2 regions of the Pseudobacillus sp. 179-B 2D1 NHS genome follow, and region 2 is predicted to be linked to the other one. Evidence: predicted binding sites of a transcription regulator. Region 2 holds the regulator's gene; the other holds the start of a gene.
The links. Region 2 encodes Rex, which represses fermentation and respiration genes when NADH is low (regulators of the CRP and FNR family bind a similar motif). Its sites were predicted from a motif close to TTGTGAAATATTTCACAA; they were not measured.
Positions count from the first base shown of each region.

Region 1 (15,874 bases), on a different contig from region 2:
TGTAGAAAAGGCTTACCTAGTTTCCGGGGAAGGTTGTTTATCAGTAGATCGAGATGTGCCCGGATATGTGCACAGATATGCACGGGTAACAGTAAAAGCTGTTGATCTCGATGGAAAAGAAATAAAATTACGCTTAAAAGGAATGCCTGCTATTGTGGTCCAGCATGAAATTGATCATTTAAACGGTGTCATGTTCTACGATCATATCGATCCAAACAATCCTTTTTCCGTTATTGAAGGATCGACTCCCATTGAACGCTAATAACCAAGCGGGCTGCCCCGCTTAACAGCAAAAAACTAAGCCGTCCCCTTTAAAGAAACGGACCGTATAAGTACCATAAAAAATAGTCAGTCCGGCCTGAATTTTTTCAGGCCGGACTGACTATTTAACAATAAAGCTCCTTTTCAAAACAGCCGCTTCCCTGTCTGCTATATAAGCTCTAATTTTTTTAGAGCAAGATAAATGCCGTCTTCTGCTACATCGCTTGTCACCATGTCAGCAATTTCTTTTACAGGCGGAAGCGCATTTCCCATAGCTACCCCTGTGCCAACAAGCTTCAGCATTTCAATGTCATTTAATCCGTCACCAAAAGCATAGACATCCTCTATCTTAAAGTTTAACCGTTCCATCATTTTTTTGATCCCTTCGGCCTTCGATCCTCCTGCCGGCAGGATATCAAGAGAATGAGGATGCCAGCGAATGAAAGTAAATTCCGGGAACTGCTCCCGGTAACTCTCCTCCTCTTCTTTCCCACAGAAAATTAGCGTTTGATATAGGTCGCTGCCTTTATAAAAATCAGAATGGATTTCTGGATAAGGAAATTTTAAGCTAGCGAGGCTTTCCTCCACATACGCATCATGGGAGCGACTGGCCTTCATCATTTTTTCATTCATATAAACAAGTGAATGCCCTCGCTCACTCGCATACTTATTTAGCCTGTCCAGTGAGTCAGTCGCCAGAGGATTAATATAAATCACCTCATCTTCAAACACTACATATTGGCCGTTAAAGCTGACAAATGAATGAATATCGAGCTCTTTCCGCAAATCGGCGAACATAAACGGCGCCCGTCCTGTGGCGATCGCTGTGTACACGCCTTTATCTCTGAGTAATTGTAACGCTTCTTTTGTTTTTGCTGGCAACTGTTTATTATGATCCAGCAAGGTTCCATCTATATCAAAAAATACTAATTTCGTCACACAAACAGCCCCTTTTCCTTTTCACATCTTTTCCCTCTCAAAGCTACCTTAACTCCCTGTTAAAGTCAACGAACCATGCCCTTTGGCGTTTTTTACCACGCCTAATTAGACATAGCTTTATCCATACTAACTAACAGGTGACGGGCAGTATCTTTCCATTTTTCTTTTTATTTAAATCAACTTATGTTAAAATAAACCTAAGGAGTGATCCACTATGTTAAAGAAGCTAAAGAAGAAGCTTGCCAAACAGTGGAGAGACATGCTCAGAAGAAAATCAATCGCATAATAAAGAATGGTGTAGCCCTTCCTTTATGAAGGGCTGTCTTTGTGTATAAATACAAAAATTTCATCTATTTCTATTTAAACAAAAGCAAAGATATGAAAAACATGAAAAAAAATTAAACATTCTTTATAATAAAGAAAAGCGAAAAGCGGACTGATTGCCAAAGGCAGTCATGATAACACGAGAGGAGCTGTCCCTGAAGCTTTTCAGGTGTGCAGTTTTGATATATTAATCGGACAAGGAGAGAAACAAATGATCTTTAAAGTGTACTATCAAGAAAACAGAAATGAAGTGACTATACGTGAAAATACAAAATCCCTCTATACAGAAGCGGCTTCGGAACGGGAAGTACGTCAGTCACTAAAAAACCGCCCTTATAATATTGAATACATCCAAGCGATTGAAGGACCATACTTAGCTTATGAACAACAATCGCCAAATTACCGATTGGAGAAGCTTTAATTTATGAAAGCCGTTAAAAATGATCAAACAGCTGTTTTTGCCCTTGGCGGTTTGGGTGAAATCGGAAAAAACACCTATGCGGTACAATTTCAAGATGAGATTATCTTGATTGATGCTGGAATTAAATTCCCGGAAGATGAGTTACTGGGTATTGATTACGTCATTCCCGATTACACATATTTAGAGAAAAATGCCGATAAAATTAAAGGGTTGTTTATTACCCACGGACACGAAGACCATATCGGCGGCATTCCCTATTTGCTTCGCCAAGTAAATGTACCGATCTATGGCGGCAAGCTAGCCCTTGGCTTAATCAAAAACAAGCTGGAAGAACATGGATTGCTGCGCCAAACGAGAATGCATGAAATCCATGAAGATGATGTGATTAAGTTCAGAAAAACGTCTGTGACTTTCTTCCGTACAACTCACAGTATTCCGGATTCCTATGGTATTGTAGTCAAGACTCCTCCAGGTAACATTGTACACACAGGTGATTTTAAGTTTGATTTTACACCAGTCGGTGAACCGGCTAACTTAACTAAAATGGCTGAGATCGGCAAAGAAGGTGTGCTTTGCCTCTTATCCGACAGTACAAATAGTGAAGTTCCAAATTTCACCATGTCTGAACGCCGGGTCGGTGAAAGCATTCAGGACATTTTCAGAAAAGTAGAGGGACGCATTATTTTTGCTACATTTGCTTCCAATATCCACCGTCTACAGCAGGTCGTAGAGGCAGCTGTAGAAAACGGCCGAAAAGTAGCTGTATTTGGCAGAAGCATGGAAGCAGCAATTAACATCGGCCAGGACTTAGGCTATATTCGTTGTCCAAAAGACACTTTTGTCGATAATCAGCAACTTAACCGCCTGCCGGCTGATAAGGTAACGATCCTCTGTACCGGCAGCCAGGGAGAGCCAATGGCTGCTCTATCCAGAATCGCTAACGGCACCCATCGCCAAATTCAAATTCAGCCAGGCGATACAGTTGTTTTTTCCTCGTCACCTATTCCTGGCAACACGATCAGCGTGAATCGGACCATCAATGCTCTCTTCCGTGCAGGAGCGGAAGTTATTCACGGTTCATTAAGCAATATTCACACATCTGGTCACGGCAGCCAAGAAGAGCAGAAACTGATGCTGCGCCTGATTAAACCTAAATTCTTTATGCCGATTCATGGGGAGTACCGGATGCAGAAAATGCATGCTCAGCTAGCTGTTGACTGCGGGGTTCCTGAAGATCATTGCTTTATCATGGATAACGGGGAAGTCCTTGCCCTTAGCAAAGATTCTGCCCAGCTTGCTGGAAAAATCCCTTCAGGCTCTGTTTATATTGACGGAAGTGGAATTGGGGACATTGGCAACATCGTGTTGCGCGACCGCCGCATCCTCTCTGAAGAAGGGCTCGTTATTGTCGTGGTTAGTATCAATATGGAAACGTACAAGGTAGAAGCAGGCCCCGACATTATTTCGCGCGGATTCGTCTATATGCGTGAATCAGGTGATTTGATTTATGAAGCACAAAGCATGTTAAACAAACACATTCACCGCATGCTCAACCAGAAAACCACTCAATGGTCTGAGATCAAAAATGAAATTATCGATACGCTCGCTCCTTTCCTCTATGAGAAAACAAAACGGCGTCCGATGATACTTCCAATTATCATGGAAGTATAATGAAATAAAGCCCGCTTATAGGACTGGCTCGAAACGAATGCGCCGGAGCCAGTCCTTTTACTTTTTCTTATCAAACAAAAAGATGCAGCTATTGGCTGCATCTTTTTGTTTGATTTACTCTTTTATGTTTTTATGTTTGTAGTGGTTACGCGTTCATTACTTTCTGCTCAAAACGATTAATATCGGAATCAGCGCCAATGACAATCAGGATGTCCCCTTCCGCTATCTTCTCGTCAGCCTGGGGGGAAACGAGGATTTCTCTTCCTCTTTTAATAGCCACAATGTTGATGCCATATCTTGCTCGGATATCTAAATCAATCAATGAATTTCCTGACAAGACCTTATTTGCCACGATCTCCATGATGGAATGCTCATCAGATAATTCCAAGTAATCAAGCACATTATTAGAAATCATATTATGGGCGATTCTCCGGCCCATGTCCCTCTCCGGATGAACAACATGATCCGCTCCGATTTTTCTAAGCACTTTTTCATGATAGTCATTTTGCGCTTTTGCTGTCACTTTCTTGACGCCAATTTCCTTTAACATTAACGTCGTTAAAATGCTCGACTGAATGTCATCACCAATCGCTACAATGACATGATCAAAATTGCGAATGCCAAGACTTTTCAACACCGACTCATCCGTTGTATCCGCTACAACAGCGTGTGAGGCAATAGCAGCAAATTCATTGACGCGGTCCTCGTCAACATCGATCGCCATCACTTCCATTCCTTGTTCTGAAAGCGCCCGACAAATGCTGCCGCCAAAGCGACCAAGGCCTATTACCACAAACTCTTTTTTCACATGAATTCCCCCACTAGTTCATCGAAGTTTCATTACCTGACCATTCTATCACAGAAGATAGAGCGATACGATAGTGTACTTATTGTTTTTTCCCCTTTACATACTCCGCATCGAATAGGAATAGCTTCATTAACAAATAGAGAGAGGGAATTAACAGCAGCAGCCCTAGCACAAAAACAATAACCAGCGCAACAGCCATTGTTTCATTCGTTACACTTTCATGCAGGACAACGTGCGGATACAAAATATATGGTAAATGGGATGCTCCATAACCAAAGAAAGCAAAAAAGAATTGCAGCATAACTAAAATAAACGCCGTGCCGAAATTTCTCCTTATATAGATCAGACAAGAGGCAATGATAAAGCAAAGCAGCGATAACGCAAACATCCACCAGTACTCACTCACTGCCTTATGAAAATGTTCAGGGTTATGTTCCCGCAGCGAAACAAACACAAGGAAGCTGGCCACAATTGTCGGCGGGCTCCACAGCAAGGCAAATTTACGCAAGATCGTCCGTGCCCCTCTATCATCTGCCCGGTCTGCATAATAAGTTAAAAAGGCAGCACTAATGAATAAAACAGAAACGATAGACAAGATTACTACACTCCAGGAATAGGGACTTGCAAACAATTCTTTTGCCAAAAAAGTAACCTTATCCCCTTCTACTTTTAAAAAGCCCCCTTCAGAAATGGTTAAAGCCGTTGAGAGTGAGGCAGGAATTAACAGCCCTGTCGCTCCGTATAAGAATAAATAAGCCGTACTGCTCCTGGAGCCATAATTATTGAATGCATAAAACGATCCACGGATTGCTAACAAAATAATCGCTATGCTGCCGGGGATCAGCAAGGCTGTTCCAAAATAATAAGCCGTGCTTGGGAAAAAACCTACGATCCCGACAAAGAAAAAGACAAAAAAGACATTCGTTACCTCCCATACGGGCGATAAGTATCTAGAAATTAAATCATTAATCAAGTGATCTTTTTTCGTTATTTTTCCATAATAAGCGAAAAAGCCGGCACCGAAATCGATGGACGCAACGATCAAATAACCGTATAAAAATGTCCATAGAACAGTAATACCAAGAAGTTCTAAATTCATGGCTCTCATCCTCCTCTAACTGATCAAAGGTTTGGGAAACGCTGTTCCAACTCGGCTTCTGCCGGTGTATGTTTAAACATACGAATTAACACAAAGACACAAATAACTCCGAGCACCAAATAAAGAAGAGCAAATAGGATAAACGTGAGCCCCACCCCATCGCCTGTCGTCGCAGCTTCTGACACCTTCATATATCCGTTTAATATCCATGGCTGGCGCCCTACCTCCGCGTAAATCCAGCCAAATTCAATTGCCAGCATAGAGAGTGGCCCACCGGCTGTAACCAACCATAACAGCGGTTTATTCAGTTCATTAAACCGTTTAATTCTATCCATCAAAATATATACGCCAGAAACCCCCAGGACAAAAAAGCCGATTGAAACCATAAGGTCAAACATATAGTGCACCCATAACGGCGGACGTTCATCTTCTGGAAACTCATTCAATCCGATTACTTTCGTGTCAAATGAGCTGCCGGCTAAAAAGCTTAAAAACCCTGGAAGGCGAATCTCATTCTTTATTTCGTTGTTTTCATCGAGTGTGCCAAACAAAATAAGATCGGCGCCTCTCTCTGTCTCAAAGTGCCATTCTGCAGCCGCCAGTTTCTCAGGTTGCTCTTCAGCTAAGAATTTCGCCGATACATCTCCAGCAAGCGCTGTAAGTATAGAAAAGATAAATGTACAAATAAGTGTTAAACGTAAAGCCTTTCTCTCATACTGTCCTCTTTTCCCTTTAATAATCGCAACAGCCGCGATAGCTGCCAGCACAGCAGCAGCCGTCATATAAGAAGTCGTTAATACATGGAAGACCTTGGAAGGAGTAGCCGGGTTTAACATGGCAGCGATCGGATCAATATTAACGGCTTTTCCATCCTTAAGTTCAAATCCCTGAGGTGTGTTCATAAATGCATTAACGGTGGTAATAAACAAAGCTGAAGCGGAAGATCCAATCATAACTGGAATGGTTAATACCCAATGTGTCATTCTGTTTTTGAATCGATCCCATGTGTATAAGTAAATCCCTAAGAAGATAGCTTCAAAGAAAAAGGCAAATGTCTCCATAAATAAAGGCAGCGCAATCACTTGCCCGGCTACCTCCATAAAACTCGGCCAAAGAAGCGACAATTGTAATCCAATCGCTGTTCCTGTTACAACACCAACAGCCACTGTAATGGTAAATCCCCGAGCCCAACGTCTTGCCAACAGTAGATAATAGGGGTCATTTCTTTTAATTCCAATAAATTCGGCAATAGCAATCATTACAGGAACCCCTACACCAATTGTGGCAAAAATAATATGAAATGCTAATGTCATTGAGGTCAGCATCCGGCTGAGCATGACACTATCCAGTTCCATTAAGAGACCTCCTTATTTTTACACTATTGAATTTATTTTACCTCTTCTTTTCATTCTAAACACCGGGCACAAGAAAATGAAGGAATCTTACCAAAGATTTTGTGATTTTTTTCACAAATTTATATAAATAAAAACCAGCTCATCAGCTGGTTCGTTTTTTATTGTGCATTTTTCTCTGTTTCATCTAATACGCGATTCACACGCTTTTCTAGCATTTTCATGCCGCTTCCTCCGGCTTGGAAATGGCGGAGATTGCCGTCTTTATCAAACACATAATAAGCAGGAACATATTGGTTTTCAAATGCTTCTGTTAATTTATGCTCACTGTCTACAAAAATCGGCTGTGTAATTCCATGCTCTTCTGCTACAGATTTAATTTCTTCAAGGTTAAGATCATCTTCAGAGCGGGGCATATGTACAGCTACGACATTCAGTTTGTCGCTGTATTCATCGCGGAATTCATTTACTTTTGGCATTGCTTCTTTACATAGATGACAACTGATAGACCAAAAGTGGATAAGTGTTGGTTTTTCACCAACCAATTCATCTTTTGTCACTTCGCCATTCAACCAGGCAGTTGCACCGTTTAATTCCGGCATTGGTTCTCTTAATTTCATTTAAATAGCCTCCCTCTTATTTCTAAAAAAGACCTAACGAATAAGTTAGGCCTTTTTGTTTGTTACGCTCAGTTATTTCTCTGTAAAAGATCTTACAGAGTTTTTTGACCTGGCTTCCAGTTTGCAGGGCAGAGTCCGCCTGTTTGAAGCGCTTGAAGCACACGAAGAGTTTCATCTACATCGCGGCCGATGTTATTGTGGTTTACTACTTGGTATTGAAGTTCGCCTTCTGGATTGATGATGAATAACCCGCGAAGTGCTACGCCTTCTTCTTCAATTAATACGCCATATTCACGGGATACTGTGTGGTTTGTATCAGCAGCAAGTGGATATTTCAGATCGCCAAGACCATTGTCTTTACGGTCTGTATTAATCCATGCTAAGTGAGTATGAATTGTATCAGTAGAAACACCAATTACTTCTGCATCCAAATCTTCGAACTCATCATAGCGGTCAGATACAGCAGTGATTTCTGTTGGACATACGAAAGTAAAGTCCATTGGGTAGAAGAATAATACTGTCCACTTGTCATTTTTCATGTTTTCTTCAAGACTTACTTTTCCAAACTCCTTATTAGCCAATACTGCGTCCATTTCGAAACGTGGAGCTTGTTTTCCTACCATGCGTTCTGCCATTTCTAAAATCCCTCCAAAATAGAATTCAATTATAAATGAGAAAGTAAAAGATTATTCTCAATTACTTTCCTTATCACAGTTATTATAATAGATGCAAATATCGGCGTCAACAACTGTTTATAATAATTTTAAAAAAGAAATTAATACAAAAAATTCTGCAGGCTTTCTAAAAAAACACCCTCTATTGTTGTTCCCTGCCACGCTTTTTTTAACGCTATCATTTATATCCAGTGTATCATGTTCTTTCCTTACAACCAAATAATAACCCCTCTACAGCTATCCTGGAGGCCTTATCGACAAGAGTAGGGAGAATGGAGCGGCTGTTAAGTAAGCGTTTTAAAATAATTCGTAAGCGCATCAATTCCAACTGTAATCGCTTTTTCATTCGGATTCAGCTTTGCGTGATGAAGTCCGTGTTCAGAGCCTACCCCAAGCCAAAACATTAATCCCGGAATCTCTTTCAGCATATAGCCGAAATCCTCGCCTGTCATCGCCTCTGTGCAAATAACGAGTTCAATGTCCTTCTGGCGTTCCATGAAGGAAATAAAACGTTCGGAGACATGAGAGTCATTATTTACTTGATAATAGTTACTGCCATAATCGATGGTAGCTGTGCATTCAAAGCCCATTTCGATCCCCTTTACAAGAGCTTCGATCCGTTTTTTTACTTTGAGCATTGACTCCGCGGACAAAGTGCGAATTGTTCCTTCGATGCGTGCGGTTTCCGCAATCACGTTTTGAACGGTTCCGCCAGTCAGCTTTCCGACTGTAACTACTGCACTGTCGAGTGGATTCACATTCCTCGACACAACCGTTTGCAGCTGGGTAATTAAATGGGCCGCTGCAACGACCATATCCTTTGTCTCATGTGGAAACGCCGCATGTCCTCCTTTTCCAGTTAAATCGATAAATAACTCAGAAGTGTTTGCGAATAATAAGCCCTCTTTCGTCGCGATTGTCCCTGCCGGGTATTCAGGAGCAATATGCAAGGCATATATTTCATCTGGCATCCACGCTTTCATCTCTTCACTTTTTATCATCGGCTCTGCTCCTCCGGGTCCTTCTTCAGCCGGCTGGAACACAAACAGCAGATCAGGGTCAATTTCATTATGAACAAAATAAGTAAGTACCCCTAAAGCAATGCTCATATGCACATCATGACCGCAAGCATGCATCATCCCCGGATGTGAGGAGCGAAATGAGAGGCCTGTCTGCTCTTCAATCGGCAGGCCATCCATATCCGCTCGGTAACCAATTATCCGGTGGCTTGTTTTGCCTTTGATTTTAACAAGGATGCCAGTTTTCCATGTCTTAACTTCTAATCGCTCTTGTGGAAGAGAGTTCAGATACTGAAGGATATAGCTTTGTGTCTTATACTCATTAAACCCTAACTCAGGAATTTGATGGAGGTCTCTTCGGATACTTATAAACGGACTGCTTCCCACTTTCTTCACTCACTTTCTTTAATAAAGAAGCACGGGCTGCAGCCCGTGCTTCTCTTGAATTTCTCCTACATGCTGCTTACAGTTTGCGTAATTCCTGCATGATTTCTGTTTTTGACTTTGTTTTATCGTCAATTTGTTTAATGACTTTTGCCGGTGCCCCGACTGCTACTGAAAACGGCGGAATATCTTCTGTAACGATTGCTCCTGCCGCAACAACAGATCCTTGTCCGATTCTTACACCTTCTAATACTACTGCATTTGCACCGATTAACACATCGTCTTCCAGAACAACCGGTTGTGCAGAAGGCGGCTCAATAACTCCTGCCAGCACTGCCCCAGCGCCTACATGACAGTTTTTCCCAACAGTAGCACGTCCGCCAAGCACCGCATTCATATCAATCATCGTACCTTCACCAATAACTGAGCCGATGTTAATAGAAGCGCCCATCATAATTACGACATTGTCACCAATTTCTACTTGATCGCGAATGATTGCTCCCGGCTCAATACGCGCTTTGATCCCTTTTAAATCGAGCAAAGGAATCGCTGAGTTGCGGCGGTCATTCTCTACTACATACTCTTCGATTTTGCCTTCATTTTGTTGAATGGCTTCAGAAATTTCTGACCACTCACCGAATACTACACCTGAACGGCCTTCGATAAATGTTTTGGAAGAAGAACCAAAGTTAATGCCTTCGAGTTCACCTTTTACATATACTTTTACTGGCGTTGATTTTGTGCTATTGCTGATAAAAGAAATAATTTCATGTGCATCCATCATTTTCATGCTATGTATTCCTCCTACTAATCATATGTACTGCGAAAAATTTTAAAATTTTGCTTCGCATTTCTTCTTAATTTATCAGAGTAAAGAACATTTCACAAGAATATTTTTACACGCTGTCCCTTCATTTGCACTCTTCCACGATCTCAATAAATGCTTGTACCTGCTTTAATTCAAAAGCCGCATCATACCCGAGAAGCCATGTGTCTCGGCGAAGAGGCCGCTGTTCTTCATCAAGCAAAGGCAGTTTATATACATCTCCTTCAGCTTCATCCAACGTAATTGCCGGTAAAATCGCATAGCCAATTCCATTAAACGCCATCTGCTTGCACGTTTCTATCTGGTCAACAATGATCGATTGCTTCGGCGCCATTTGAAACTGACGATGCCACCATTCTTGAATTTCTTGGTAATAGGTGGAATCGCTTTTAAATTGAATAAAAGGCTTATCCGAGGTTAATATCTCCTCTACATTACGGATTTCTTTATCTACTAAGAACAGGCTATCCTCAAATAGATGAATTTTTCGCCCTTTCCACTCGGGCGTTCCTCTGATAATGCCAATATGTACTTCCCCTTCATAAAGAGCTTTGGAGATTTCACTGCTCCAGCCTGTCATTAAAGAAATTTTGGCATGGGGATATTTTTTTACGAAGCGTTTTAATACCTTTGGCAGCCACTTTTGACCAACAATGGACGCACAGGCAATCTTTAATGTACCGTGGACTTCCGATTCTAATGCGTGAATATTTTCAAGCACTTTCTCCCTTTTTTCTACGACTTCTGCAGCAAATTGAACAATGATTTCTCCAGCCGGCGTTAGAGACAAACCTTTCGTCGAGCGATTAAAAATTTTCACTCCCCACTCTTTTTCAATCGTTTGCAGCCGCTGGGACAGCGCCGGCTGTGAAACAAAAAGCCGTTGCGCTGCCTTTCTCATATTCATTTCCTCTGCTAAAACCTTTAATAATTGAAATTCCGAAAATAGCATATTGTCTCCCTCCGAACAACGAACGAACGAATCATTCACCCTTTTTTAACAATAATAGGAAGAGAAAAGAAAATACAGCAAAGATACATACCACTACATAAACAGCATGCAACGAACCCGCCAATCCTTCTTGAAGCATGTGGAACATTTTATCTGAAAGCTGGCTTTCCTTGCCGCCCAGCAGTTCATTAATAGAATCAACGGAAAGGGACCTCATCTCTTCATCCGGCTGATTGTGCAAGAATGATTGCAGCCGACTGTTTAAAACACCACCGAGCAAGGCAGCCCCTACAGTATTTCCTAAGTTCCTCATAAACATATTGGCAGCAGTGGCTGCCCCACGCTGATCCCACTCTACGGAGTTTTGAATGGAGACAATGAAAGCAGTTGATGTAAGTCCCATCCCTACCCCAACAAAGAAGGAAGAAACAGCCGCCCACCAAGGGCCGCTTTCTGCATTCATGAAGATAAACAAGACGCTGCCTAAAATAAGGGACAAGCCACCAATAATTGTTGTTTGGCGATAACCGATAGTCAAAAGCATCTTCCCTGAGAGCGTTGAAGCAATCGGCCACCCAATAGACATCGCCGTCAACGTAAAGCCAGCTACTGTGGCACTCTCCCCCATAACTCCCTGCACATAGGTAGGCAGAAAACTAGAAATGCCGATAAGCATCACACCGGTCGTTAAGGAGACAATATTAGCGATTAATATTGAACGGACCTTCCATAGGTTGAAAGGCATCATCGGGGAGGAAGCTCGTCTTTCCACCCAAATAAATAGGATAAAAGCTAGCGCTGAAATAGCAAACAATAGAACGCTCTTTCCTGAAACCCAAGGAAACTTGGAGCCGCCTTCTACTAATAAAAACATGAGGCTAGAAATTGAAATTAAAAATACGAAAGTACCAGCGTAATCAATTTCCGGCTTTTTCTTTTCCATGTTTTCATGTAAAAATAGCCATAAACCGGCAATCGCCAATACACCTAACGGTAGGTTAATCCAAAATACAAAGCGCCAGCTGATAAATTCCACGAGCAGCCCGCCAAGTGCAGGACCGGTCACTGCCGAAATTCCCCATACACTAGAAAGATATCCTTGCACCTTCGCACGCTCTTCTTTCGTATAAATGTCGCCAACAATCGTTGTGGCAATTGGCATGACAGCCCCGGCTCCAATTCCTTGAACAAGACGAAAGAAAATAAGCTGTCCCATTGAATCGGCCAAGCCGCATAAAAAAGAGCCTATAAGAAAAATTAAAATACCGATAATCAGTACCGGCTTGCGCCCAAAAATATCAGACAGCTTCCCGTAAATAAGCACGGTAGCTGCGTTCATCAATAAATAGGAAGAAAACACCCAGCTATAGAGAGAAAAACCACCCAAATCCGCCACGATATCAGGCATAGCCGTAGAGACGATTGTCGCCTCAATCGCTCCCATGAACATAGCGAGTATAACTGCCGCTAACACCAAGGGCCGCTTTGTCAATTTTCTTTCTTTACGTAGTACATTATCCAACTTCCCTATCCTCCTTACAGACCTACAAAAAAACCGGGCCTTCACGAGAAAAAGCAGAGAAGCTTTCGCATTTCTCATGCTTCTCTGCCTGAAGGGAATCCGGTCAGAAATAAAGTTTTATTTATTTAAGCTGATCCACATGGTAATTCAACTGCTTGAGAATCACTCTTCTGGTCAATATGCCTTGAAATTCCCCTTCCTCATTGGTTACACATAAAAAAGGGTGATTGATTAATAGTCCAAGCGCTTTTCGAAAATGATCATGAATAGTAAGCCATGGCTTATCTGTCGCCATCACTTCCTCCACTCTCATATGTTCCAGCTTCTCAAACTCAATTCTCTCCAACCCGAGGATCGCTTCGGTAATCATCGGTGAGCTAATTAGCCCTTGAAGCCTATATTTAGCATCTAGTACTGGAATAGCTGTATATCCGCTTTTTGTTAAGATCAACAAAGCATGCTCTAAATTATTCCCAGGTTGTACATGGGCAACTTTTTCGGCAGGAATAATATAATCCATAATGTTCGTATGAAGGACATCTTTACTTTCAAAAGAAATCATCTGATTACTACCCCTTTACACTTTTCTGAGAGATGTCTTTTTTATGGTCATGCTGATGGCACTCCCATTCGTTCAAGGCGCTTTCTTTAATTATAGCAAATTCTCCCCATACATTTCCATGATTGCCAAAAGCCCCGCTTAAATGTAAGCAGGGCTAGAGTATGACTATTACTGCTGTTTTTCTTCCTGGAGAAGTTCAAAAATTTCAATAGCAGTCATGTCAATGTCATCAAAAGGATACTTATTGCCCTTTCCGTCTTTATCATATACTTCCAGTTCAAATGTATCTTTTCCCGGGAAAAACTTAACCTGGCAAAGCGTCTTGCCGTTTACCTCGAACAAACGCTGTTGCACCTCTCCGTTTTCTCCGCCCTCTTGCAATGATTTTAATCGTTGAATAATGCCTGTTAATTGTGACATAAAATTGATCGGCCCCTTTCACCTTGTACTATTCGATATTTATTTTGGTTTTGACTGTCCCGTATCTGTTTGATATAAAATAAATAGGCAAAAGAAATATACCATACATCTATTTTATATCCAACTATTTTATTTTTAATATTGTATTCAAAAGAAATAAAGGAGAAACTGAATGAAGCCCATTATTTTATATACCCAGCCTGACTGTCCGCCATGTCAAATAATCAAACTATTTCTAAAGGATCGCGGAGTGGGCTATGAGGAGAAAAATATTTCTGAGGACCACCTGGCAAGGCAGGAGTGGGAAATTAGATGGAATGCTTCCTCCACCCCTACGGTAGTCGTTCACGACGAAGCAGTGACTGGCTTTGACCTTGAAAAATTAACGAATTTGTTAGAAAAGCACGGAATGTAAGGACACTTCATAAAGGATGGCAGTGATAATTCTCTGTTTCATCCTTTTTTCTTGCAGTTATTTCACTGACAATCAAGGAATATAGTAAAGTGATAAACAGGGACAGACCAATTTCATGTAAAATAGCACTGTCTCCCTATATGAAAGAACAAGCAATGAGCGAACAAAAGAACGGACATTGTTCAACCGCCTAATGCAAATTAATTTATTAAATCTCTTTTTTTCACTACTATAAAGAGGTCGAACTTCAGTTGAAAGAGTGAAACTATATGGCAAAAAAAATTTCTCGCCGGTCATTTTTAAAACAATCTCTTGCATTCTTACTCTCTCTATTCGGACTGGCAGGAGGCGGCTATTCCTATGCTAGATTTATTGAACCGAAACGTCTGCAAATCATTGAATTAGATATTTCCCACGAATTAATTCCACGAGCTTTTCATAATAAACGGATTGTACAATTCAGTGATACTCACCTAGGCTTCCAATATACGTTGCAACAATTAGAGGAGCACGTCCAAACCATTCATTCACTCGATCCAGACTTCATCTTCTTTACTGGTGACCTGTTGGATAGACCGGATGACTATCAATCATCAAAGACAAAGGAAGTCATCTCTATTTTGCGCAAACTAAAAGCCCCTTTAGGCAAATTTGCTGTTTACGGGAATCATGATCATGGCGGATATGGAACTGATTTGTATAAGTCAATTATGGAGAAATCAGGATTTACACTTTTAAGAAATAACTCGGTGGAATTAAGACATCTTAATGAAACGATTTATCTACTTGGCATAGACGATGCTTCGCTGGGACAACCTAGCTTTAGTCAAACTACAAAGAAAGTCAAAAAAGACCAGTATCTTATTCTGCTTTCCCACGCACCAGACCTTGCCGATGAGGCGGCAGATGCCGGCATTCATTTGCAATTGAGCGGCCATTCCCACGGTGGGCAAATCCAGCTGCCCTGGTATGGAGCGTTGTACACTCCTCCCTATGCGGAAATTTATAAAGAAGGACTATACAAGATAAAAGGTAATCCCCCCCTAACTCTCTATGTGAATCGCGGCTTAGGTACAACAAGGCTTCCTTTCCGTTTCTTATCTATTCCGGAGATTACCGTATTTACGTTAAAGTCTATAAGGTAACGGAGAAAGCTATTTCTACCGCTTTCTCCTCTTTTATATAACAAAATTAAAATTATTCAGATACTTTTCAATCAACTAAAAAAAGGTTATAATGGGTTAAAATTAGTCTGAAAGGAGTCTTTTCATTGAGTACTCATAGAGAATCTCCTGCCCATTCTCCATCTACTTCAAACCTCGCTAAAGCAATCTTTACTGTCAACCGGCATGCTAAGACAGCTATAAACCCTAAATATTTATATTTATTAAAGAAAAAAGCACTTTTGAAGATGATACAGGAAGGACGGGCGGAGAAAGCCGGCCTTCACTTTTCCAATAATCCAAAAAATAGTCAGCAGCAGTCCGATGTCCTTGTCGTATGCGGCGACTATACGTTTCACATTCCGCCTTGCAAAGAAGACTTTGCGACTCTTCCTCATTTCGGTAGTTTGGATAAGAAAAAGCGGAACCCGAAAACTTATAT
Region 1 covers NZ_JBIQDP010000002.1:16,843-32,716, forward strand. The annotation lists gene def (peptide deformylase) at 1-262, shown strand, start outside; gene ACH0BF_RS02455 (Cof-type HAD-IIB family hydrolase) at 430-1,200, opposite strand; gene ACH0BF_RS02460 (DNA-dependent RNA polymerase subunit epsilon) at 1,736-1,945, shown strand; gene rnjA (ribonuclease J1) at 1,949-3,616, shown strand; gene ACH0BF_RS02470 (potassium channel family protein) at 3,762-4,424, opposite strand; gene ACH0BF_RS02475 (cytochrome d ubiquinol oxidase subunit II) at 4,504-5,523, opposite strand; gene ACH0BF_RS02480 (cytochrome ubiquinol oxidase subunit I) at 5,547-6,878, opposite strand; gene ACH0BF_RS02485 (TlpA family protein disulfide reductase) at 7,037-7,495, opposite strand; gene ahpA (biofilm-specific peroxidase AhpA) at 7,588-8,130, opposite strand; gene ACH0BF_RS02495 (N-acetyldiaminopimelate deacetylase) at 8,454-9,575, opposite strand; gene dapD (2,3,4,5-tetrahydropyridine-2,6-dicarboxylate N-acetyltransferase) at 9,652-10,362, opposite strand; gene ACH0BF_RS02505 (transcriptional regulator CcpC) at 10,484-11,350, opposite strand; gene ACH0BF_RS02510 (MDR family MFS transporter) at 11,382-12,872, opposite strand; gene cbpB (cyclic-di-AMP-binding protein CbpB) at 12,994-13,434, opposite strand; gene ACH0BF_RS02520 (YkuJ family protein) at 13,603-13,854, opposite strand; gene ACH0BF_RS02525 (glutaredoxin family protein) at 14,027-14,269, shown strand; gene ACH0BF_RS02530 (metallophosphoesterase) at 14,539-15,414, shown strand; gene ACH0BF_RS02535 (YkyB family protein) at 15,540-15,874, shown strand, end outside.
Region 1: a site for Rex is predicted at 6,978-6,995, ahead of ACH0BF_RS02480 (cytochrome ubiquinol oxidase subunit I). Genes of this name have one in related genera too.

Region 2 (9,097 bases):
GCAGGAGGTCGCGGGTTCGAGTCCCGTCCGGACCGCCATTTTGTTATAAGCTTTTACAACTAAGCGAAACTTTGTTTCGTTTCTTTTTTTATACAGCGATTTAAGATATACTATACTCAGCAAACTACCTTAGGATTAATGTTTCCTAAGGTTTTTTTACGACTACATATTATATGCGACAAGGGAGACTTTTTATGGACAGACTGAGACTTTCCACACAAAGTGCTGAACAAACCCAGTCTTTTGCAGAGAAGCTGGCTCATTTATTGGAACCGGGTTCTGTACTTTTGTTAGAAGGCGATTTAGGGGCTGGGAAAACAACTTTTACACAAGGCTTGGCAAAGGGATTAGGCATTAAGCGTAATGTAAATAGCCCAACCTTCACTATTATAAAAGAATATAAAGGCCGTCTGCCTCTTTACCATATGGATGTGTACCGGTTAACTGATGAGGAGGAAGATTTGGGGTTCGATGAGTACTTCTACGGAGATGGCGTGTGTGTAGTTGAGTGGGCTCATTTAATTGAACAGCAGCTTCCTGAACAATATTTAAAGGTTGTTATTTCTCATAAAGGGAACAATGAACGTGAAATCTCTCTGGAACCAAAAGGTGACAAGTATGTTAGGGTGAGTGAGGAGTTAGTGAAATGAAAGTGCTGGCAATTGATACATCTACTTATACACTGGGCGTGTCTCTTTCAGAGAATGAGCAGGTCATCGGTGAATACATGACAAATTTAAATAAGAATCATTCATTACGGGTCATGCCGGCCATTGAAGCTTTAATGAAGGAATGCGAAGTAAAACCGGCAGATCTAGATAAAATCATTGTGGCCAAGGGGCCAGGCTCCTACACAGGCGTACGCATTGGAGTAACCATCGCAAAAACTCTGGCTTGGTCGTTAAATATTCCTCTTGCAGGAGTATCCAGTCTAGCGGCTCTAGCAGCTTCTGCCTATTTTTATCCTTCTTATATTTCACCTGTTTTTGATGCGAGACGGGGCAGAGTGTACACCGGATTATACCGTTTTGAAAATGGAAAGCTAGCCGTTGTCGAGGAAGATCAGAATCTCGCCCTCAAAGATTGGTGTAACCAACTGAAGGAACTAAATGAGGAAGTCCTCTTTATCGGTCAGGATGTTCGTCTGCACGAAGAGGCCATACGGGAAGTATTAGCAGACCAAGCGTTGCTGAAAGGAGAGTATGCTTCTTCACCGCGGCCATCTGATCTTGCCCGCCTCGGCTTGCATGAACCTGCAGCTGATCTGCATTCTTTTGTTCCCAACTACATTCGTTTGGCAGAGGCGGAAACGAAGTGGCTGGAACAGCAAAGGGCGGAGAAATGAAATGAGTGAAATTGATATTCGGCTGATGACTGTGGACGATGTGGATAGGGTATATGAAGTTGAAAAAGTTAGTTTTACAGCACCTTGGACGAAAGAATCTTTTTTCAATGAGCTAACGAATAATTATTTTGCTGTGTATCACGTGGTTGAATATGAAGGCCAAATCATAGGTTACTGTGGAATGTGGCTCGTACTGGATGAATCGCAAGTTACCAATATCGCTATCCTCCCGGAGTTTCGTGGCAGAGGGTGGGGGGAGAAGCTACTCGTCGCTGTAATGAACACTGCCAGAAAGAGGGGAGCGTCTATCATGTCTTTAGAAGTACGTGTAAGCAACGAATCTGCTCAAAATTTATACAAAAAGCTGGGCTTCCAGCCAGGTGGGATTAGAAAAAATTATTATTCTGACAATCAGGAAGACGCATTAGTAATGTGGGTGAATTTATAATGAAAAAAGATATTTATATATTAGGATTAGAAACAAGCTGTGACGAAACGGCAGCAGCCATCATAAAGAATGGCCGGGAAATCGTATCTAATGTTGTTTCTTCGCAAATTGAAAGTCACAAACGCTTTGGCGGAGTTGTTCCTGAAATTGCGTCCCGGCATCATGTAGAGCAAATTACATTGGTCCTCGAGGAAACATTGCGTCAAGCCGATATGGCTTTTCAAGACCTCGATGCCATTGCCGTTACTAAAGGACCGGGTCTTGTGGGGGCTCTTTTGGTGGGAGTCAACGCGGCTAAAGCGTTAGCCTTTGCCCATCAGCTGCCACTTATAGGTGTTCATCACATAGCTGGCCATATTTACGCCAATCGTCTGATAAAAGAATTTGCTTTTCCGCTGCTGTCTCTCGTTGTGTCGGGTGGGCATACTGAGTTGGTACTTATGGAAGAGCACGGCAGTTTTCAAGTAATCGGTGAAACGCGTGATGATGCGGCAGGAGAAGCATATGATAAAGTAGCTCGAACATTGAACTTGCCTTATCCAGGCGGTCCTCACATTGATCGTCTTGCTGCTGAAGGAGAGCCAGTTATTGATTTTCCTAGAGCCTGGCTCGAAGAAGGGTCATATGATTTTAGTTTCAGCGGTCTAAAATCAGCAGTTATCAACACTCTCCACAATGCAGAACAACGAAGACAAGAATTGAGACCGGAAGATGTAGCTGCTAGCTTTCAGCAAAGCGTGATCGAAGTTTTAACAGCGAAAACCATAAGAGCAGCAAAGGAATATAAAGTGAAGCAAGTACTGCTAGCCGGCGGGGTTGCTGCGAATAGAGGGTTGAGAAAGGCCTTGGAAGAACAGTTTGCCGAACTCGAGGATATCGAACTGATTATTCCGCCGTTAAGTCTTTGTACCGATAATGCAGCTATGATTGCCGCTGCGGGAACCATTCTATATGAGCAGGGAAAATTTGAAGATTTGGCGATGAATGGCTATCCAGGACTGGATATCGAACAATAATAAAATAAAAAGAAAGGACTGTTTTTCCACTAGTAACGCCCTAATGGAAAAACAGTCCTTTTTACTTGTTCACAAGCTGTGAATAACATGTGTATAAAAAGGTTATTCTGTGGAAAAGTCCTTTTTAAACTGCTGGAAAGCTTGTGTGTTTTGTGGATAAAATCGATTATTTTTGTGGATAATGTGTAAAAGTAATTAGGAATCAAGAAAACCGGCATGTTAGTTTGTGGGTAAGTCTGTGTATAAACGTCACAGCAGCCAATGGATTAGAGCCTACTCATGAAGAGTTTCCCACTCTTGCATAAGCTGCTCAATTTCTGTTTGACAAGCTTCGGTTTTTTTCTGAAGTTCCAATGACTTTTCATGATCCTGAAAGATTTCTGGCTGGCAAAGCAAGTCTTCGGCTTCTTCGAGCTCTGCTTCTAGGCTTTCAATTCTTTCTTCTATTTCTTCAATACGTCGGCGTTTCTGACGCTCTTTTTTCTTTTGCTCTTTATCTATATGGTAGTTGGATGAATCAGACGGTACGACTTCTTCAACGATTGGCAAAGAGGATTTTTCCAATTCAGCCAGCTCTTTTTGCTCTTGTTTTTTCGCGACATAATAATCATAATCCCCAAGATACTCAGTCATGCCATTATCGGACATTTCAATGACTTTTGAGGCAATACGATTGATGAAATATCGGTCATGGGAAACGAATAAAAGCGTCCCAGGATAATCAATCAACGCATTTTCTAACACTTCTTTGCTATCTAGATCAAGGTGGTTGGTTGGCTCGTCCAAAATAAGAAAATTAGCTTTTTGCATCATGAGCTTGGCAAGAGCCAGCCGTGCTTTTTCGCCACCGCTTAATGCATGAACCGGCTTTAGAACGTCATCTCCTGAAAAGAGGAAGTTGCCGAGCACTGTACGTATTTCTTTCTCATCACTGGAAGGGTAGTCATCCCATAATTCGTTTAATACGGTTTTATTAGAAGTTAAGTTGGCCTGTTCCTGATCATAATAGCCAATGAATACGTTAGCACCGAGAGAAAATTCTCCAGCTAATGGCCGCAGTTTATCCACAATTGTTTTGAGAAAAGTAGATTTACCAGCACCGTTTGGTCCGACGAGTGCCGTGCTCTCTTCACGTTGTATATACAGATTGAGATTTTGGGCAACTCTTTCTTCATCATAACCAATAGCAAGATTGTTTACTTTTAACACTTCATTGCCGCTCTGTTTTTCAATTTGAAACATAATATTGGCCGATTTTTCATCGCCATCCGGACGTTCCATCCGTTCCATCCGTTCAAGCTGCTTGCGGCGGCTTTGGGCTCTTTTTGTTGTCGAAGCCCGGGCAATATTGCGCTGGATGAAGTCTTCCAGCTTCGCTACCTGCTCCTGTTGCTTTTCAAACAGCTTCATATCTTTTTCGTATTGTTCGGCCTTCTGTTCTAAATAGTTACTGTAATTCCCATGAAATTTTTTAATGTGCTGCCGAGAGATTTCGTATACTTGGTTTACAACTTTATCAAGGAAGTAACGGTCATGGGACACGATCAAAATAGCGCCGTTGTAGCCCTGCAAATATTGTTCCAGCCAGGAAAGTGTATCAATGTCTAAATGGTTCGTCGGCTCGTCCAAAATAAGAATGTCGGGTTTTGTCAATAATAGCTTTCCCAGTGCGAGCCTCGTTTTTTGGCCGCCACTTAAAGTAGAGATTTTCGTTTCATAGTCAAAATCATGAAAGTTCAAGCCATGCAAAACCGAACGGATATCTGCTTCGAACTGATAGCCGCCGGACTCTTTAAATTCATTTTGCAGCAAATCATATTCCTTGGTGACTCTTTCATATTGGCTGGCATCTCCGTAAACAGCGGGATCCGCCATTCGCTCTTCCAGATGCCGCAGCTGCTTTTCCATGCTGCGCAAATGCGAGAAGACGGAAAGCATTTCATCCATGATTGATAAATCAGATTCCAGCCCGGTGTTTTGAGCAAGATAGCCGATTGTCGCATCTTTCGGCTTTAAGATATTTCCGGAATCATAAGAGAGGATACCGGCGATTATTTTTAAAAGAGTGGATTTTCCTGCTCCGTTTCTACCAACTAGAGCGATCCGGTCTCTTGTTTGTACTTCAAGTTTAATATTCGACAAAATGAGCTCTGCGCCGAAGTATTTTGTAAGCTGTTGTACTTGCAGTAAAATCATTCTTCTCACCTCAGTTTTCTACTTATTAGTGTAGCTGATTCTATAGGCCTGGGCAATTCTCTTTCACCCTTTCTGGGCGATAGAAAGGAAATAAAGTTGAAAGACAAGCCGTGCAAAATATTGTATGATGGAAGGAGTGATTGAATCGAAAGGTTATCAGTTTGGAAACAGCAAGCGCTGGGGGTATAAATATGAACCATGATCCATTAAGGATTCCGCAGGCGACGGCCAAGCGTCTGCCATTGTATTACAGATTTATCCAAAACCTGCATTCTTCTGGCAAGCAGCGGGTCTCATCGGCAGAATTAAGCGAAGCAGTAAAAGTAGATTCGGCGACGATTCGCCGCGATTTTTCTTATTTTGGAGCACTTGGTAAGAAGGGATACGGCTATAATGTCAGCTATTTATTGTCGTTCTTTCGCAAAACACTTGATCAAGATGAAATAACAAATGTAGCTCTTATTGGGGTAGGAAATTTAGGAACCGCTTTTTTGAATTATAACTTTATGAAGAATAACAATACGAAAATACAAATAGCCTTCGATGTAGATGAGGGAAAAGTAGGCAAGACGATTGGGGATGTTCCAATTTATCATCTGGATAATCTGGAAGAGAAACTACAATCAAAGGAGGTACCAGTAGCTATTTTGACGGTTCCTTCTACTGTGGCCCAAGGCATTACAGACCGTCTTGTGGAATGCAATATTAAAGGCATCTTGAATTTCACACCTGCGAGACTGAACGTTCCTCCAATGATTCGAGTGCATCACATTGATCTGGCTGTTGAACTGCAATCGTTAGTTTATTTTTTAAAGAATTATCCGGATGTCTCGGAAGAAAAGTCGGAATAGAATTATGCCGAAAAATCGGTTATGATGGAGGAAAGGAGGTGCTGCATAAATGGGATTAAGTGTAGGCAGTATTATATTGATTGCTGGAGCAGCAATATTAATCTTCGGACCGAAAAAACTCCCTGAGCTTGGACGCGCGGCAGGCGACACGTTGAAAGAATTTAAGAATGCCACGAAAGGGCTGGCGGACGACGATAAACCAGAGGATAAGAAGGATCCTCAGTAAGGTTAGGATGAATGACAATGAGTCGACAAGACATGACAATATATGAACACATTGGCGAGTTGCGGAAACGGCTCATTATAGTAATCGCTTTCTTATTCCTCACTATGATTGCCGGTTTGTTTCTGGCTGAGCCGATTATCCGCTATTTGCAGCATGCGGACGAAGCGCAGGAATTAACAATGAACGCTTTCCGTGTGACAGATCCTATAAAGATTTATTTTCAAATGGCTTTTGTCATCGCTTTTGTATTGACTAGCCCTATGATTCTTTATCAGTTGTGGGCATTCGTAAGCCCAGGACTGCTTGAGAAAGAGAGAAAGGTAACGCTTAGCTACATCCCGTTATCCTTGCTGCTATTTCTCGCCGGAATTGCTTTTTCTTATTTTATTTTATTTCCGTATATCATTCATTTCATGATGAAGTTATCCGGAAACTTGCAAATTGAGCAGGTTATTGGCATTAACGAGTATTTTCAATTCTTATTTCAAATTACACTTCCATTCGGCATCTTGTTTCAGCTGCCGGTTGTTACAATGTTTTTGACAAGGCTGGGGATTATTACACCTATGTTTCTTGCGCAAATTCGCCGCTATGCTTACTTTGTTCTGCTAGTGGTAGCAGGGCTTATTACGCCGCCGGATGTGATATCACAGATTATCGTGATGATTCCATTAGTTATTCTTTATGAGATCAGCATTTGGATCTCAAAGATTAGCTATAAAAAAACATTGCAGGCCGAACTGGAAGCGGAAAATGCAGAATAAAATAAGGCTGTCCAAAAAAAGAGCCGAACTTCCGCAAGAGCGAAAGTCAGCCTTTTAGAGAACAGCCTTATTTTTTTTCGTTGCTTTTCAAGCGCCAATACATAAAGAGCAGGCGAATGCCGGAACCAATATCCATCGTTGCCAGCAAGATGAGCAAGTAAGTGAAAAAGCCAAAGCCCCCCGTGTTGACATCTTGAATGGCTAAATAAGTAAAGAACGCGCCGAGAATAAGATAAAAAATCCCGGTCGTTAACGGTGATTGTTTCATTAAATTCCTCCAAATTTTAAAGCTATAAGCCTAAAAAAGCCAAGTAATAAAGCTTTGTATTTTTTCCGTTTCTTTCATCATCCGCTCTAATTCATCCGCATAAAAATATTGCACGACAATGACCAAGGAATTCATAGCCACATGGGCGAATATAGGAACAAGCAGTCTTTTTGTTTTTACATATAGAAAAGCAAACGTGAATCCCATCGATGAGTACAGAATGACATGTTCAGGTTCAGCATGAGCAAGGGCAAAAATAACGGAGCTGATCAAAGCGGATAGCCAGAAAGGAAACTTCTCATACAAGCTTCCAAAAATAATCTTTCTAAAAACGATTTCCTCTAAAATCGGACCGAAAATGGCAGTGGCAACCATCATCAATGGGACAAGCTCAATAATATGAATAATCGTTTCTGTGTTTTCGGACCCCATGTTAATTCCTAAAGCCGTTTCGATAGCGACGGCAATTCGCTGGCCAAACAAGGCGAGAAAGATGCCCGCCACTGCCCAAAAGATGGAAGGTCCCACCGGCAGTGGAGTCATCCGTTCAAGACGGCTGTTTCTGGTATCTTTCCGAAGGAGAAGCAATACAATAATCAGGGTGACCATGAAGCTGAACACCAGCCAATAGCCGGGAATAAGATTTTTCAGCGTTTGCGGATCACCTCCAAGGGCAAGCCCTGCTTTAAATAAAAGCAGAGGAGCAACCAGCCCCAACAGCTGCATTAAAATATAAGCGATTAAAATATAACCATATGTCTTCTTCAAATGAAAAGAGCTCCTTTATTTTAAGAGTGGAAGCGCCTGTTCAGCCGCACAGCTGGAACTTTGAGCGACTGGGCGCTGGAATAGATAATCATACAAGCATAGGGAAAGCCTGAGAAGCTGAAATCTAATAGTACTTAAAGAGTATTTTACTAATAAACAGACGATCATTCAAACGGAAGGGATTGTCACTATTTTCTCCCATTTAAAAAATGATTTGTAAAAAAAATTACTTCTCCCTTGCAAAAAAAAATCATTTTATTTATTATATTAATTGGGTTAGCACTCTTCATATGAGAGTGCTAATAAATAAAAACATTACATATATTCCAAGGAGGTTGTTTCACTTGTTAAAACCACTAGGTGATCGCGTAGTAATTGAGCTGGTTGAATCAGAGGAAAAAACAGCCAGTGGCATTGTATTGCCAGATTCAGCGAAAGAAAAACCACAAGAAGGGAAAATTGTGGCAGTCGGCAACGGACGTGTACTTGAAAGCGGAGAAAGAGTAGCGCTTGAAGTAGCTGTTGGCGACCGTATCATCTTCTCTAAATATGCTGGTACAGAGGTGAAATACGAAGGCAAAGAATTATTAATCCTTCGTGAAAGCGACATCCTTGCTGTAACAGGTGAATAATTAACAAATACTTATCTATTTTAAATAACTTAAATAATCAGGGAGGTTTTTCATATGGCTAAAGAGATTAAATTTAGCGAAGAAGCACGCCGCGCAATGCTTCGCGGGGTAGATCAGCTGGCGGATGCCGTAAAAGTAACTCTTGGACCTAAAGGACGCAACGTGGTTCTTGAGAAAAAATTTGGTTCACCGCTTATCACAAATGATGGTGTGACAATCGCGAAAGAAATCGAACTGGAAGATGCATTCGAAAACATGGGTGCGAAGCTTGTTGCTGAAGTAGCAAGCAAAACAAACGACGTAGCTGGTGACGGTACAACTACGGCGACAGTTCTTGCGCAAGCAATGATCAGCGAAGGCTTGAAAAACGTAACAGCAGGCGCAAACCCTGTTGGCGTGCGTAAAGGAATGGACCTTGCTGTTCAAACAGCTGTGGAAGCATTAAAAGAAATCTCTAAGCCAATCGAGGGCAAAGAGTCTATCGCACAAGTTGCAGCGATTTCATCTGCTGATGAAGAAGTTGGCCAATTGATTGCCGAAGCGATGGAGCGCGTTGGCAACGACGGCGTTATCACAATCGAAG
Region 2 covers NZ_JBIQDP010000026.1:36-9,132, forward strand. The annotation lists gene tsaE (tRNA (adenosine(37)-N6)-threonylcarbamoyltransferase complex ATPase subunit type 1 TsaE) at 195-650, shown strand; gene tsaB (tRNA (adenosine(37)-N6)-threonylcarbamoyltransferase complex dimerization subunit type 1 TsaB) at 647-1,345, shown strand; gene rimI (ribosomal protein S18-alanine N-acetyltransferase) at 1,347-1,793, shown strand; gene tsaD (tRNA (adenosine(37)-N6)-threonylcarbamoyltransferase complex transferase subunit TsaD) at 1,793-2,809, shown strand; gene ACH0BF_RS20165 (ABC-F family ATP-binding cassette domain-containing protein) at 3,083-5,005, opposite strand; gene ACH0BF_RS20170 (redox-sensing transcriptional repressor Rex) at 5,197-5,856, shown strand; gene ACH0BF_RS20175 (twin-arginine translocase TatA/TatE family subunit) at 5,906-6,082, shown strand; gene tatC (twin-arginine translocase subunit TatC) at 6,100-6,846, shown strand; gene ACH0BF_RS20185 (YdiK family protein) at 6,914-7,114, opposite strand; gene ACH0BF_RS20190 (CPBP family intramembrane glutamic endopeptidase) at 7,145-7,882, opposite strand; gene groES (co-chaperone GroES) at 8,227-8,514, shown strand; gene groL (chaperonin GroEL) at 8,569-9,097, shown strand, end outside.